DNA from 2 places in the Sporosarcina sp. FSL W7-1349 genome. Region 1 is predicted to be linked to the other one. Evidence: riboswitches for the same ligand, from Rfam matches in the RefSeq annotation. Region 1 holds a riboswitch; the other holds the start of a gene.
The links. Region 1 has a riboswitch for cobalamin ahead of MKY41_RS15135 (methyltransferase domain-containing protein). Riboswitches for the same ligand answer to the same signal wherever they lie in the genome.
Positions count from the first base shown of each region.

Region 2: it holds a riboswitch for cobalamin, as region 1 does, so the genes downstream of both, MKY41_RS09930 (ABC transporter substrate-binding protein) here and MKY41_RS15135 (methyltransferase domain-containing protein) in region 1, are expected to answer to the same signal.

Region 1 is NZ_JBBOOK010000002.1:252,560-260,200, reverse strand. It holds gene MKY41_RS15155 (FecCD family ABC transporter permease) at 1-234, shown strand, start outside; gene MKY41_RS15150 (FecCD family ABC transporter permease) at 287-1,333, shown strand; gene MKY41_RS15145 (ABC transporter ATP-binding protein) at 1,371-2,207, shown strand; gene MKY41_RS15140 (IDEAL domain-containing protein) at 2,862-3,005, shown strand; cobalamin riboswitch at 3,220-3,415, shown strand; gene MKY41_RS15135 (methyltransferase domain-containing protein) at 3,567-4,634, shown strand; gene MKY41_RS15130 (GNAT family N-acetyltransferase) at 4,710-5,165, opposite strand; gene MKY41_RS15125 (VOC family protein) at 5,421-5,810, shown strand; gene MKY41_RS15120 (ABC transporter substrate-binding protein) at 6,268-7,275, shown strand; gene MKY41_RS15115 (FecCD family ABC transporter permease) at 7,341-7,641, shown strand, end outside.
Region 2 is NZ_JBBOOK010000001.1:2,016,618-2,024,258, forward strand. It holds gene MKY41_RS09910 (3'-5' exonuclease) at 1-359, opposite strand, end outside; gene MKY41_RS09915 (DUF294 nucleotidyltransferase-like domain-containing protein) at 390-2,321, opposite strand; gene MKY41_RS09920 (solute symporter family protein) at 2,408-3,955, opposite strand; gene MKY41_RS09925 (DUF485 domain-containing protein) at 3,969-4,289, opposite strand; cobalamin riboswitch at 4,759-4,963, shown strand; gene MKY41_RS09930 (ABC transporter substrate-binding protein) at 5,112-6,113, shown strand; gene MKY41_RS09935 (FecCD family ABC transporter permease) at 6,076-7,146, shown strand; gene MKY41_RS09940 (ABC transporter ATP-binding protein) at 7,143-7,641, shown strand, end outside.

The DNA of each region.
Region 1 (7,641 bases):
ATCATTTTTATCGGTTTAATGGTTCCCCATGCGGTGCGCTGGTTTATTGGTCCTGACCAACCATGGATTTTTATCTATTCCTTGATCGTTGCGCCGTTGATTTTACTTCTATCTGATATTATTGGAAGGATTGTCTTGTCTTCAGGAGAGGTTCCCGTCGGTATTATCACAGGATTCGTCGGTGCCCCGGTTTTGCTTATCTTGGTAAGGAGAAGAAAAGTGAGCAGTTTATGAGAAGGGGGCAGGGCGGTGATAATAAGGGCTGTCGATAGAAGGAGTGACTTTTATGGGGCGTATTGATTTTGGAAGGAAATATTGGCTGGTCAAAGGCCCGATGAAGTTGCGCGTAGATGTCAGAAGTATGGCCATTACTGCAGTTTTCCTTACGGCTATTATTGGACTTTCTATTTTTTCTCTTATGGTTGGAACTATTACATTAAGCGTGTCAGAGGTGTTTTCCGCGCTATTTGGAGACTTGACGGGATTTAAACGGACTGTTGTTATCAATTGGCGGTTACCCCGGATCGTAGCTGCTATTGTTTTTGGCGCTGGCCTGGCAATAAGCGGTTCTATTTTCCAATCGATCACCCGGAACCCTTTAGGCTCACCTGACATTCTTGGTTTTACTTCCGGTTCCTATACAGGAGCTTTGGTCGTAATGCTCGTATTTAAGTCGATGTCCTTTGTCAATATCGCAACCGGGGCACTGATTGGAGGGTTTGTAACAGCTTTCGTCATTTATCTATTTGCATTTCGCAAAGGGACGCAGGGCTTTCGAATAATTATTGTCGGTATCGCCATTTCGACTTTATTAGGCAGCGTCAATTCTATGTTGCTGCTGCAAAGTCAAGCTGAAGTCGCATTGACAGCAGGTGCTTGGGGAGTAGGGTCTTTGAATGGGATCGATTGGGCACATGTGATTCCAGCAGTCTTATTTATAGCCGTTTTGATTATCTTAGCAGCGATCATGAATCGGCCTCTCCGTGAAATGGAATTGGGCCGGGATGCAGCCAAGTCCCACGGTGTCCATTTTGAACGGACCCAATTGGCAGTGATTTTGATCGCGGTAGCTTTAACAGCAACTGCGACAGCCATCATGGGACCGGTGACGTTTGTTGCATTAGTTGCTCCACAAATTGCACTGCGTCTTGCAAATACGGCTGAAAGCTTAGCTCCAACGGCCGCTGTCGGTGCATTTGTATTATTAAGCGCTGATATTCTGGCACAGCGGATGATTCCCGGAATGATTTTGCCTGTAGGCGTGCTGACTTTATCGTTGGGTGGTATGTACTTAGTGTGGTTATTGTTCCGTCAAGCACGTTCCATCGTGTGAATTGATCTTATATTCTTGAAAGAGGTTGTAATTGCTTATGGGTAGACCAAAAACAGATAGACAAGGACAGACGACTTTACATGTGCATTCGCGTCTCGGAGTTGAAAATATCACCGCTCAATACGATCAAAGAGTGATCTTCGAAAAACTCTCAATTGAAATACCGGACAAATCCTTTACAGTCATTATCGGACCGAATGCGTGTGGAAAATCCACCCTGTTACGTACCCTTTCCAATCTGATCAAACCTTCAGCTGGTCATGTACTTTTGGATGGTAAAGAGATAAGTTCATATAAATCAAAAGAGGTAGCAAAAAAGCTTGGGCTGTTGCCACAATCATCTATTGCTCCTGATGGAATCACTGTTGCGAATTTAGTGGCACATGGACGTTATCCCTATCAAAATCTTATTCAGCAATGGACGGAGGCAGATGAACACGCCGTATTAACAGCGATGGAGCTGACCAATACATTAGATATTGCCAATCGCTATGTCGATGAGCTTTCCGGAGGGCAGCGACAGCGAGTCTGGGTGGCGATGGTGCTTGCCCAGCAAACGCCATTGCTTTTGCTGGACGAGCCGACCACTTACTTGGATATCTCCCACCAAATTGAACTGCTCGAATTATTTACAGATCTCAACGAACAGGGAAATACGTTAGTAGCTGTGCTTCATGATTTAAATCATGCTGCACGCTATGCCACTCATCTGATTGCTATGAAAGCGGGCAAGGTGATTGCTCAAGGCAACCCATCCGACATTGTTACGGAAGAACTTGTCGAGGAAGTGTTCGGACTGAAATGCAAAGTCATTCAAGATCCGATAACCGATACGCCGCTAATTGTCCCCCTTGGTCGTGACCGCTCTAAGTAGTCGGAAAAATACTTGAGTTGCCCAATCCCTCTTAACCAACAGGGCAGTACTATTTCCTCTTTCCCAATTCGAACATTCATTCCATTAGTACATGAAATAAAGGAACCAGCTGATACCTTTATTTCATGTACTCTCCGCAAATATGTTAACCCGTAATAATTCTTATCAACCTATCATTCAACGCCAATTCACTTGACTCTAATAGTTTATTTCATTTAAACTAAACATAATTGAAAATGATTCTCATTATCATTAATTTATTTTGGATATGTATAACTTTTACTGGAATTAAAAGCGTTTAATTATTAAATGCAAAATCAATGTGCCATCAAAAGGTATGAGCAGAATTTCAAAAACAGAGCTCGATGCTTATGAATAGGAGGGAATGCCTGTGATTCAGTATTTCATTGCTAACGAAACATTTACTCATCATATGGACTGTTTTTGTCCAGACAAAAGACATGTAACTATGGTAACAATTCATAAATGGGATATCATCGAAGCATTTAAGGTTTTACCTATGAAAATAAGTGGTATGTTCTAGCTACGATTTATAATCGAGGGCGTTTATATATCGCTCTTGCAGATTTGGAACAATACTCTAAGCAAGGAAAGCTAGTACCAGATTATGACTTGGATTTGAAGATAAACTTTTTGGAATTTCAAATAGACAAGTCGTTGGAAATTAGAGACAAAGAACTGTTTTTACAGTACACCAAAGAATTAAAAGAGGTGCATGTCCTTAAAATGAAGATGGAGAATTTCTACGAAAATAAAGAAGTCATGAATTATCGATGATACGTATTAGAATTTTTTAAGGCATTTCACCTAGTTTGTCCCAGAGTCAAAGCGAGAAGAATGTTACGACAAGTGCGGACCGAAACTAAAATGGTTTGCAGAATAAAAGCTAGCACCTAGTAGAAGATAGGTGGCTATCGTCGCGAGGAATCGCTGTTAAATTGTCTTAGTGACTGTCACCGCATTCAGAATATGGTACGATGATGAGGGAAAAGTGAATATTTCTTAAATAGGTGCCGTCCTTGTAGATTGGAAGGACGGCTTAAAAGGGAAGTTTGGTGAAATTCCAACACGGTTCCCGCCACTGTAAATTCCGAGCAATTTGCATAACGCCACTGCTGTATGAAAGCGGGAAGGCGCAAGTTGTGTAGAAGATAAGTCAGGAGACCTGCCTATTTACGGACACAGATGAACCTACGGGAGATAGGAAAGTGTTTACGGAAAGAATGGTCATATTTTTATAAAGACATATACTTTTTTCTGATAAGCATGTACCCCTCAATAGGTGTGCGTGCTTTTTTATATTAGAAAATATGAAATCAGTCAAAAGGAGGACTTTGAATGTCGGTAACCAATTGCCAAGTGTGTGGGTTTATCTACAGTGAATGGTTTGGGGATACGAGAAATGGAGTGCCTAAAGGGACATCCTTACACGAACTGGCTGGCAGCTTGTGCAACCGCTGCGGGATGCAGGGGGAGAGGCATGTGAAAGAGTTGAGCGCCATCTATGAAAGCATGGAAGCGGATTATTATGATCAATTTGCAGGGAAGTCGGGGATTTCTTTTTATACAGATTTACTAGAGCGTGATGAATTGGCTCAACATGTGCTGGAGGTTGGGGTGGGCACAGGACGCATCGCAATTGAGATCAGCCGAAAGGGCATACCGGTGACAGGTATTGATAATAGCGGGGACATGTTAAAGTTCGCGAAGAAAAAAGCGAAGGCTTTATTTAGAAATCGCCCTTCTTTACTTGATGTCGTTGAAATGGATGCTTTGCAGCTGGATCTCCCCAAAACCTTTTCACATATTCTCTTGCCTGACGGATTCCTCCAGCATTTTACAGCAATAAGCGAACAGGTGACACTGCTTCAGAAAGTACATAGCCATTTGAAAAAAGATGGTATTTTGGCGGTTGACATCATCTTACCGCCAGTGGGCCGGGAGTGGACTTTCAGCCATCGGAAGAAATTGATGAATCGCCAAGAAATCTCTTTGGATATCCGGAGAGGGACTTCTTTGACCCGGCAAGTTTACTACTATGAAGCGACATTTGAAAAATTCGTCAACCGGAACAGCGAGGGCAGGTATCGCGTGGATCGCGAGTTGAGTCTCATGCTTCCGAAAGAAGCAGGGCTTTTGTTGGAGAGTCAAGGCTTTACCGTGGTGGAGATGGTGAACAACTATCAATCGCATAAGCTGCAGGGCTGGGCATCGTCTTATTTAGAGTATTGCGTTGTTACTCCTTCCTTAACGAAAGAGGAAAGTTTACAGGAAACCATCCAGGATGGACTCCAACCGTTTCAAGAAAACGTTTGGCAGAATGGAGGGTATCCATTGGGAGGAGTCATGCAAGAACGGCATGCGGGCGACGTCGAGTATTGGACAATCATTGCGAGAAAAGCATGACACGTTTGCTGGTCATGCCTTCCATTGTAAAAACACCAGCTCCATAACCGGGTCCTCCTGATAAAGGGGTCCACTTTACTCAACCTCTTCAAACTTTGTAATTAATTCCTTCAGCATTAAAACATGCGGGATTCCGGCTTCCATAAATACAGTAGATGAAGTAAGATAGCCCAGTTTATGATAAAAGCCCTCGGCCTGCGTCTGCCCATGTAATTTAACGCGGGCCAATCCCTTTTGTGCTGCGATTTTTTCCAACGCTTCGATAATTCCTTTTCCAATCCCGAATTTACGATAATGCTCTAAAATGCAAATCCTTTCTAGTTTTCCATAGCCATCCATCACTCGTAATCTTCCCGTTCCAACAGGTTTTCCATCGTAATAGACTAATATGTGTTCACATGGTCCATTCAATGTATCAAAACTGTCAAATTCCTCTTCTAGCGGAACGCCCTGTTCGTGAACAAATACTTCTTTCCTGATCGCAAAGGCTTTTTGTAAATTCTCTTCAGTTGTAATTACTTTTGATTGCATCATTCTTCAGTCCTTTTTGGAATTAATTTTAGACAATCGATAATGAATGTTCTACATTTATAAGTATATATATCTTTTTTATTGCATGTGCAAAATTTTAGGGAGTTCCTTATAAAGAAAAAGGAAAATATCCCACCGAGAAGGAAAGAATAATCGTATCAAAAAAACTTCTGACAAGTGTATGGGGCTTACTGCTGAGGGCCAGATTGTTAGCAGAGTACCATGCGTCCAAATCGCAAAGGAGACAAACACAGTATGAAAATCATTGTTACGAGTATATTTGTACAAGATCAAGGAAAGGCATTGGAGTTTTATACAGAAAAGTTGGGGTTTGTAAAAAAGCATGACGTTCCCGCCGGTGAATTCCGATGGATTACCCTTGTTTCCCCCGACGATGCAGATGGGACCGAGCTTTTACTCGAACCGAATAACCATCCTGCCGCAAAGGAGTATCAACAGAAAATATTTGCCGATGGTATTCCAGCAACCATGTTTAGCGTTCCAGATATTCACAAAGAGTACAAGCGATTATTGGAATGCGGCGTGCAGTTCACTATGGAACCGACGCAAATGGGCGAAGTCACACTAGCGGTCTTCGACGATACATGCGGCAACCTGATTCAGATTGTGCAGCAGACGAAATAACCTAAATCCCCTCTTGTGTCTTTTAGCGCAAGAGGGGATTTTTTGTGACACTCTATAAAGTATGTCGGACCAATAAGATTTTTAATTAATAGGATTCAACAACAATCTCGGACATTATATTAGGGATTGCAGATTTGATAAATTCCTCTGGTGGCTCCTTCTTTCCAATTCTTCTTCATACTCCCAACTGAATATAAGAGCAGTAATTCTTCATCTAGAAATGACGTAACTATATCATTTGTGATGATGACAAATCCTGTTTGTTGGTTACCAACCAATTGATGTATTTCCTCAGTAGCAACTTTTTTCCTGTAAACGTGGAAAAATCTCTCCTGCAAAAATATAAAAAACACTAGAATTTCACAAAAGATGTGGTTATAATTCAAAGTATGGACCTATAATTGATAATGATTTTCATTTTCGTTTAGAGGTTTAATAAAGTTGAGGAGAGAAGAGAATGAGTGTTGTTACAGGTATATTTCGCAAGAACGTAATTTCTTTATTTGTATTATTAATAGCAATTGCTGTATTAGCAGCAGGCTGTGGAAGTTCAGAAGCAGAACAAGGATCTGCTGAGCAGAATAAGGATACATCCGATTCAGCAGGTGAAGAAAGCCGTACCATCACGCATGCTTTGGGAACGACGGAGATAAAAGGGACTCCTAAACGGATAGTGACTTTGTATCAAGGGGCAAATGACGCGGCTGTGGCGCTTGGTGTCAAACCGGTCGGAATTGTAGAGTCATGGGCAGAACAGCCGGTCTACAACTATTTGAAAGAGGATTTGGATGGGGTTCAAATTGTCGGGCAGGAAACTCAGCCTAATTTAGAGGAAATCGCGAAATTGAAACCGGATTTGATCATCGCCTCCAAGATTCGCCATGAGGAAGTATATGAGCAATTATCGGCAATTGCGCCTACTGTAGCACATGAAACGGTATTTGCCTTTGATGAAACTGTTGAACTGATGGGGCAAGCGTTAGGCCAAGAAGAAAAAGCGAATGAAATTATGGATAGCTGGAACGAGCGGGTAGCGGATTTCCAAGTGAAGATTAAGGAGGAAATGGGTGATCAGTGGCCGCAACATGTTTCTGTTTTGAATTTCAGAGCAGACCATGCCCGGATTTATGTGACTGGATTTGCAGGGTCTATTTTATCGGAACTTGGATTTGAAGGTCCAAAAAACTTGCAAGATAAGAGTCAAGATATTCTGAAGCTGACGGACAAAGAAAGCATTGCTGAAATGAACGCAGATACGTTTTATATCTTTATGGATTCGAGCGATCCGGCTGTTGTGAAGAATTATGAAGAGTGGACCAACCACCCGTTATGGAAAAACCTCGATGCTGTAAAGGCGAATCGGGTTTATGAGGTTGATGAAATTGTTTGGAATCTTGGCGGCGGCATCCTCGCGGCCAACTTAATGCTGGACGATATTTATAATCGTTTTGGTTTAGAAAAATAAGAAAGGGGGAGGGGGCTCGCCCTCCTCTTTCGTTTTTCATTTATTGCAGAGAAAGCAGGTGTCTTATGAGGAGTTTCCATTCTCGTACGCCTTTTAAAATTTCCGTTTTAGCTCTAAGTTTTGTCGTTGTCTGTCTTTCGTTTTTTTTAAGTATCGCTCTCGGACAAACTTCCATCTCCATACAGACAACCGTGGAAGCGTTATTGAGATTCGATGAAACGAATACGGAGCATATAATCGTAATGACATCCAGATTGACAAGGGCTGTCGTTGCCGCCTTGATAGGTGCCAATCTTGCAGTCGGGGGGGCACTCATGCAGGCAATGACAAGAAATCCATTAGCTGCACCCGATATACTCGGCGTCA
Region 2 (7,641 bases), on a different contig from region 1:
AAGCTGATATGGTGACCGACCCACCCTCCGCTTTGATTGGCCTCCACGAATTGGAAATAGGCCTCGATTGCTTCCAAAGAAGACGGAGCACCCTCCACATCGCGTTGCGAGATGGAGGTGAGCTTTGTAATATGTTCAGGTATGTCGCGGTCCGGATTGACGAACGTCTGGAACACCCGATCCGTGACATAAAAGCCTTCCACGTGGACCGCTCCGATTTCGATAAGCCGGTCTCGGGAGGCGATGGAAAAGCCGGTCGTTTCAGTGTCGAACACTGTAAAGGACAGATCCCGCAACTTTGTATCGAGTTGGAAAGGTTGCTGCAATTCATAGGGCAATCGTTTTTTTCTCCAAAACAAAAATGATCCCTTCTTCCTGCCATGCTTGATTTACAGTTTGGATAATAAATGAGATTGCAAGGAACGCGCCGTATCCAACATTGTCCGTACTTGGTCACGTTCCCACTTCCGTAGGTTCTCCAATTTGATTTCCGTTGTAATGTCCTCACCGCGCAAATGCTTTTTCCACGATAGTTGGATCCGTGTGCCGAGCGCCACCTCGTACGCGTGCCGGACTTCATCTGCAAATCCGGCGGACAATTCCTTTTCTGTCACCAATCCTTCCAACAGTTCCAACGGAGTCGCATTGACAATCCCTTTATGGATCCCCAAAATCTGCAAACAATGGTGCATCGGGAACAGCGCATGCAGTTTGATGTCAATGGTTTCCCGTTTTGCCCGTCCACGGAACAACGTCAGAAGCGGTTGATTCAATTGAGGGATCGGCTTCTCTCGTTCCTGTTCGGCCATATAATAAATGAATGTCTGAGACGATTTCACTTGCCGTTTCACCATGTCTATGAAATCCTTATTCACCAATCCATCCCCATAAAGGAACCGGAAGGAGAAGAAATTATAGCCCAATAATATATCATCATCGGTCGGTTTCACTGCCCAAGTACGAAGACGTTGCCGCCAATCAAACACCGAGCCGCGCCAATGTGCCTCGCTCGACATCATCTTCCCTTTACAACGGGCATAACCCGCCTGTTCCAGATGGACGACGATTTCTTCCCCGAGCTTGGCGAAATACGATTCGACTTGCTCCGGATCTTCATTCACCAAATTGGCATAGACGATGAAGTGATCTTGGTCCGTCAGCATGAATTGCTCTCCTCTGGCACCACTCCCCATCTGATACCATGCAAACGGCACTGGTGGCTCGCCAATCCCCTTGGCCCGCAATGATTCGACAGCCAATTTGACACAATGCCGGGCAAGCCGGTCATAAAGCCGAGTGATAATTTCCAGTGTATGGATCGTCGAAATCTCGTCATGTATCAAATTGGAAAGAACATCGTAAATCGCCGTCTTCACGACAGGCAAGCTTAAAAAGGACGACTCTTCAATTGTCTTCAATATACTCATTGAACCCCGGTCGCGTTTGGACATTAGGTTGGAAAATGTCACAATTCCCGCCAATCGTCCTCCTTCTACAACCGGCAAATGCTTGACCCCGTAATCATAAAATGCCGCCAACACTTCATAATAATAATCATGCCGGGAAACGGTATGTGGATTTTCCGTCATGACATCCCCTGCCTTCAAAGCTTCCGAGGCTCCATTTGCGACTACCCGCTGGACAAGGTCCTTTTCGGTTACAATACCCAAAAGCCGACCGTTTTCATCCACTACCATGACAGAACTGATTTTTTGCTCGACCATGAGACGGGCTATCTCCTGAACGGTTGCCTCCCGATTGACCGTGGTGACCGGTGTTTTCATAAAGTCCTGTACACGTCGGACGAATGGCTCGCTATCCCCCCAATCATCCGGGAGTTTCGCCTGCTCTCCCAGCAACGAATAGGCGGTCGCCAGACGGTTCGACATCTTCCGGAGAATGAAATCCCGTACCGTTTCGTCACTCAGCCTTTGCTGGACGACGGAATACGGGATTTGCAAACAATGGGAGTCTTTCATGATCTCCATCTCCAGCTGATGCCGTTCCAACGACTCACTAGATTCCCCTAGGAAATAGGAGAAATTCGAGAATCCGACCAACTGCCCTTCTTGAAGTGCTTCAATAACAACCGGAGAGCCGTCGTCACTTTTCACAAAAATATGAACCGTCCCTTGCAGGATCAGCAGCAAACCTTCCTGCGGTGTCCTGAAATAATCCAGCTTCTCGGTAGTCGGAAAATGTTTCATTTCACAATCCAACATCACTTTTTCAAACGCTTCTTTGGACATCGTCCGAAAAAAGGGCTGCACATGAATTCTTCCCAATCGATCCTTCTCTATCATCGTTTCAATCGTCCTCACCCCTCCAAAATGAAAAACCCCTCCGCCACTTCAGGTAGTTTCAGAGAGGTTGCCCATTTTAAGTTGATGCTCATTTCAATTCCGGATCAGCCTTCCAATTCGCGGTATCCTGTTTCCGCCTTGAACTTGACTTCCGCGTAAGGGATAGCATCCGCGTCATGCTTTTTAGCCCCAACTATCGTTCCGATATAAGCGGCAATGAAACCGGCCGGTACGGAGAAAATCGCTGGATTCGCGTATGGGAATAAAGGCTCCCCGACGAAGAGTGCTGCTCCAGGAGTAGGATGAATGACACTCGGGCTCACCGCAACGAGAACCAATGCGACGATCAAACCGGTCAACATGGACGCGACCGCCCCTGTCGTGTTGAACTTTCTCCAATAGATAGTCATTAAAATAGTCGGTACATTGGCAGATGCTGCAATACAGAAAGCAAGCGAAACGAGGAACGCAACGTTCATCTTCTCTGCACCGAGGGCAAGGAGGATGGAAATGACCGCAACACTAAGAGCTGCAATACGGGCAGCGCGCACTTGCTGCTGTTCCGTCACTTTCCCTTTTTTGATGATTTCCCCATAAATGTCATGGGCAATGGCTGACGCACCCGACAGAACAAGACCCGCAACAACCGCAAGAATCGTAGCGAATGCAACCGCTGCAACGAAGGATTCCAACGCATCCCCGCCTAACACACCGGCAAGCATTGGCGCTGCCATATTCCCGGCTGCATTCTCTGCGATGATCGCATCCGCCCCGACGAATTTAGCCGCTCCAAATCCAAGGAAAATTGTCATGACATAAAAGATTCCGATGATCCAGACCGCATAGATGACCGAGGAACGGGCCGTCTTTGCGTCTTTTACGGTAAAGAAGCGCATCAAGATATGCGGCAATCCCGCTGTACCTAAAACAAGCGCAATTAGGACAGAAATCAGACCGATCGGATCCTTATAGACGACGCCCGAATGCAGGAAAGCTTCCCCGTGTGGTGTCGCTGTGCGCATCGCATCAAACATTCCAATGAAGTTGAAATTGAATTTTAAAAGGACAAGGAAGGAAATGATGATCGTTCCAGCCATCAGTAAGATTGCTTTAATGATTTGTACCCAGCTTGTCGCGGTCATTCCGCCGAACAGAACATAAATCGTCATCATGACCCCAACGATCAAGACTGAAATCCAATAATCGATTCCAAGCAAGAGTTTAATGAGAGCGCCCGCACCAACCAATTGCGCCAACATGTAGAATAATACGATCGTAATCGTATTAAGGGCAGCCGCTCCACGCACTTTTCTCGCGCCAAATCGGGAGCCGATCATATCAGCCATCGTGAATTTTCCAAGATTCCGGAGTGGCTCCGCAATCAAGAACAATACGACGAGATACGCGGTCAACCAGCCAACACTGTAGTAGAAACCGTCAAATCCATTTAATGAAATGGCGCCGGCGATTCCTAGGAAAGAAGCTGCGGATAAATAGTCACCTGCGATAGCCATGCCATTCTGCCATCCGGTCAACGATCCCCCGGCAGTATAGAAATCACTTGCAGTCTGGGTTTGTTTAGCGGCCCAATAGGTGACAATAAGCGTCAAAAGAATAACAGATATGAATATTAGGATTGATATGATTCCCACGGCGACTTCCCCCTTATTCTACAATGTTTCTCTTTATAATTTCTTCAACTTCCTTATCAAAGTCTTTTGCTTTATTCATATAGATGGACGTGAATACCCAGACCATGATGAACATGCTGAAGGCGTATACCCAAGTCCAAGTCATCCAACCGATTGCACGATTTTCAAGTATTGTGGTGTACCCTGTCAAAATCGGAAGTAGAAAATAAGCGGCAAAAAAGAAAATGATGTACGGCGTCGCAAATGTGTTTTTACGTTTGACCAATTGTTTAAACTCTGGCGTTTCAATGATCTTCTCGAAATTGGGCTTAGAATTTGCTCGAACGTTTTTCATGTTTCCATCCTCCTCTTCAAATTTTCAGCTAATAGACTCGTACGCCATCTCCCCCTCACGCTGAAACCGCTTTCATTATTCAGCCAATAAAAAGAAGGGTAGCCGAAAAATGAAGTAGTCCAAATTTTTGTTATAGTACACAGATTCAGATTAGCAAACTATTTGTTAATATTCAACACAAACTTGTAAATTTTTATAATATTTTGTTATTTATTGATTTTAAAATTACATACTGGCTGACCCCCGATGATACCAAGCTTTATAGCGCCGACAAAGTAAGGTTATCAACATGCTAGGAAATAGTTTGTTTCTTTTATTAATTCTTGATTATTTTCAGGGCGTTTGTTGGACAACCAAACCTTGGATAAACAACGTACCAAATTCAATAGACATCCCCCACCTTCCAGCCCGCCTCCGCTGTTTACAAACTAGCAATACTTCTATATACTTGGCATGAATCGAACATTAAAAAAATAGTTTAGAAATAGGTTTTTCAAAGAGCCGTATCAAAGCGGTTGTTTGGAACGAAGAGGGAAGTTGGTGAAAGTCCAACACGAACCCGTCACTGTAATCGACGAGGAAGTCCCGCGTATCCACTGTGCGACAGCATGGGAAGGAGCGGGGCGGCCGCGGTAGTCGTAAGTCAGGAGACCTGCCTATTTCGATAGTTAGCTTCCTCGGGGATAGGAATGTTTAGCGTGCCAGCAGGGATTGTCGGTGGATTTCCGGCGCCCGTTGACTTCGCCTGATCATGCGCTTTCCTTCGAGGACAAGCGCTTTTTTGATGTTTACAATCAAGAGGAGGAACGTAGAGTGCACAACATGATAAAACGATGGGGCTTGTTCAGTTTGGTTTTCGTGCTGGCGATGGTCCTTTTAGCAGGCTGCGGATCGAAAGAGACCCCAGCGGATCAACCGGTTCCAGAAACACCGGACACGGAAGCGACAGATCAAACGGAGGCAGAAGGTACGGAGGGGGCACAAGCCTTTCCGGTCACATTCACCGATGATGTCGGCCGTGAAGTGACGATTGAGAAAGAACCGGAAACCCTCATCTCCATCCAGACGAGCAATACGGAAATTTTATATGCGCTCGGTGTAGGCGATCGCCTTATCGGGGTTTCGGATTACTGTAATTATCCTCCGGAAGCATTGGAAGTGCAAAAAGTCGGCGGCCAGGACATGGATGCCGAATTGGTCATGACCTTGTTGCCGGATGTCGCCTTTGTAACCCAATACCATTTCGATAACCATGCAGAAATTCTAAAACAATTTGAAGAAGTCGGCATCACCGTTGTTGTCACCGGCAGCGCCACTTCATTCGACGATGCATACGCCACGATGGAAATGATTGCGACGGCTACCGGAACGACGGAAAAGGCCGACGAGATCATCCAGGACATGAAAGACCGCCGTGCTGCCCTTGAAGAAAAAGCGAAAGAAATCACGGATAAAAAGAAAGTATGGGTCGAAGTAGCCCCTGCTCCGGATATCTTCACTACAGGGAAAAACACATTCATGCACGAAATGCTGGAGACAATCAATGCAACGAATGCAGCGGAAGATCAAGATGGATGGGTGAAGTTGACAGAAGAGGAAATCGTCCAACTTAACCCAGATGTCATCATTACCACATATGGCTATTATGTGGACAATCCTGCCGAAGGCGTCTTGGCACGCGACGGTTGGGCAGAAGTCAATGCCATTAAGAATAAACAAGTATTCGATGTCGACAGCGACACCGTCACTCGTCCAGGCCCACGCCTGATTGAAGGAGTCGAGCAGCTTGCAAAACTCATTTATCCGGAAGTTTTTGGGGAATAAAATCGGTTGGCTTTATATCGCAAGTATCGGGGTTGTACTTTGTGCAACCCTTCTTGGCTTATTCGTCAGCAGTGTAAAATTCCCGATTCCCACCATTCTCCATATCGTAGCGGATAAATCATTCGGCCTTGGCTGGCTATCGGATGTTCCGAAGAATGAAGAGCTAATCATCTGGAACATCCGGGTGCCCCGTGTCCTATTAGCCTTCCTTGTCGGGGCCTCCCTGTCACTCGCCGGAGCCGCCTTCCAAGGACTTCTTCGGAATCCGTTAGCCGATCCGTATACGATTGGTGTGTCATCCGGGGCGGCGCTCGGGGCCGTGACGGTTTTATTTTTCCAATACACGATTTGGGGATTAGGCAGTTATACATTGCCGGTCGTGGCGATTTTAAGCGGATTTCTTACCTTATTCATTGTTTTCGGGCTCGTCCGGATGAGTAGCCGGAGCCTTGCGATTGAGACGATCATTCTCGCCGGTATCATTGTCGGAGCCTTTGTCGGGGCTCTGACATCTTTGATGATTGCCCTTGGAGACCGCGATGCGATGACGCAGATCATGTACTGGTTATATGGAAGTGTTGCGATGCGCGGGTGGAGCCACGTCCAACTGATCATCCCCTTTCTCATCATCGGAGCTATTGTCTTGCTCTATCATTACCGAGAATTGAATGCTCTGGCTCTCGGCGAAGAAGCCGCCGATCATATCGGGGTCAATGTAAAAAGGGGGAAAATCCTCATCTTGATTGGCGCCTCGTTGCTGACCGGTTCGGCGGTTGCCGTCTCCGGATCGATCGGGTTCGTCGGGTTGGTCGTCCCCCATCTCGTACGTCTCATGAGCGGGCCGAACCATCGACATGTTCTGCCTCTGTCGATATTGTTTGGAGGCTCCTTCCTCGTATTCGCAGATTTGCTCGCGAGGACGGTCATCGCGCCGCAAGAACTGCCGATCGGTGTCATCACCGCCTTGATCGGCGCTCCGGTATTTGCTTTTCTATTAATCCGAGATCGAATTGGAAGAGGGGAAAACCGATGATTACAGTCGAACATCTCGTAGGCGGTTACGGAAAAAAACCGATTATCCATGATCTTGAATTTGAAATCCGGAAAGGGGAGTTTTTCGCACTGCTCGGACCGAATGGCAGTGGGAAGACCACCCTATTCAAATTAATTACCGGCCAACTCCCGATTGCGTCGGGCTCGATCTCCATTGATGGAAAAGCGATGGAGAAGCTGTCAAAACTCGAAAAGGCACAAAAAGTGGCAGTCCTTTCACAAGAGAGTAAAGTGACATTCGATTTCACCGTGGAGGAAATCGTCAGCCTCGGACGGTATCCGCACCAAACCGGTTTTTTTAAGAGCATATCTGCGAATGACCAGAAAGTGATTGACCATGTCATGACTGTGACACGTATCGAGCAGTTTCGCCATCTGCAGTTTCGAACGTTGAGCGGCGGGGAGAAACAGCGGGTTTTATTAGCGAAAGCGTTGGCGCAGGAACCGGAAGTCCTTCTATTGGATGAGCCAACGA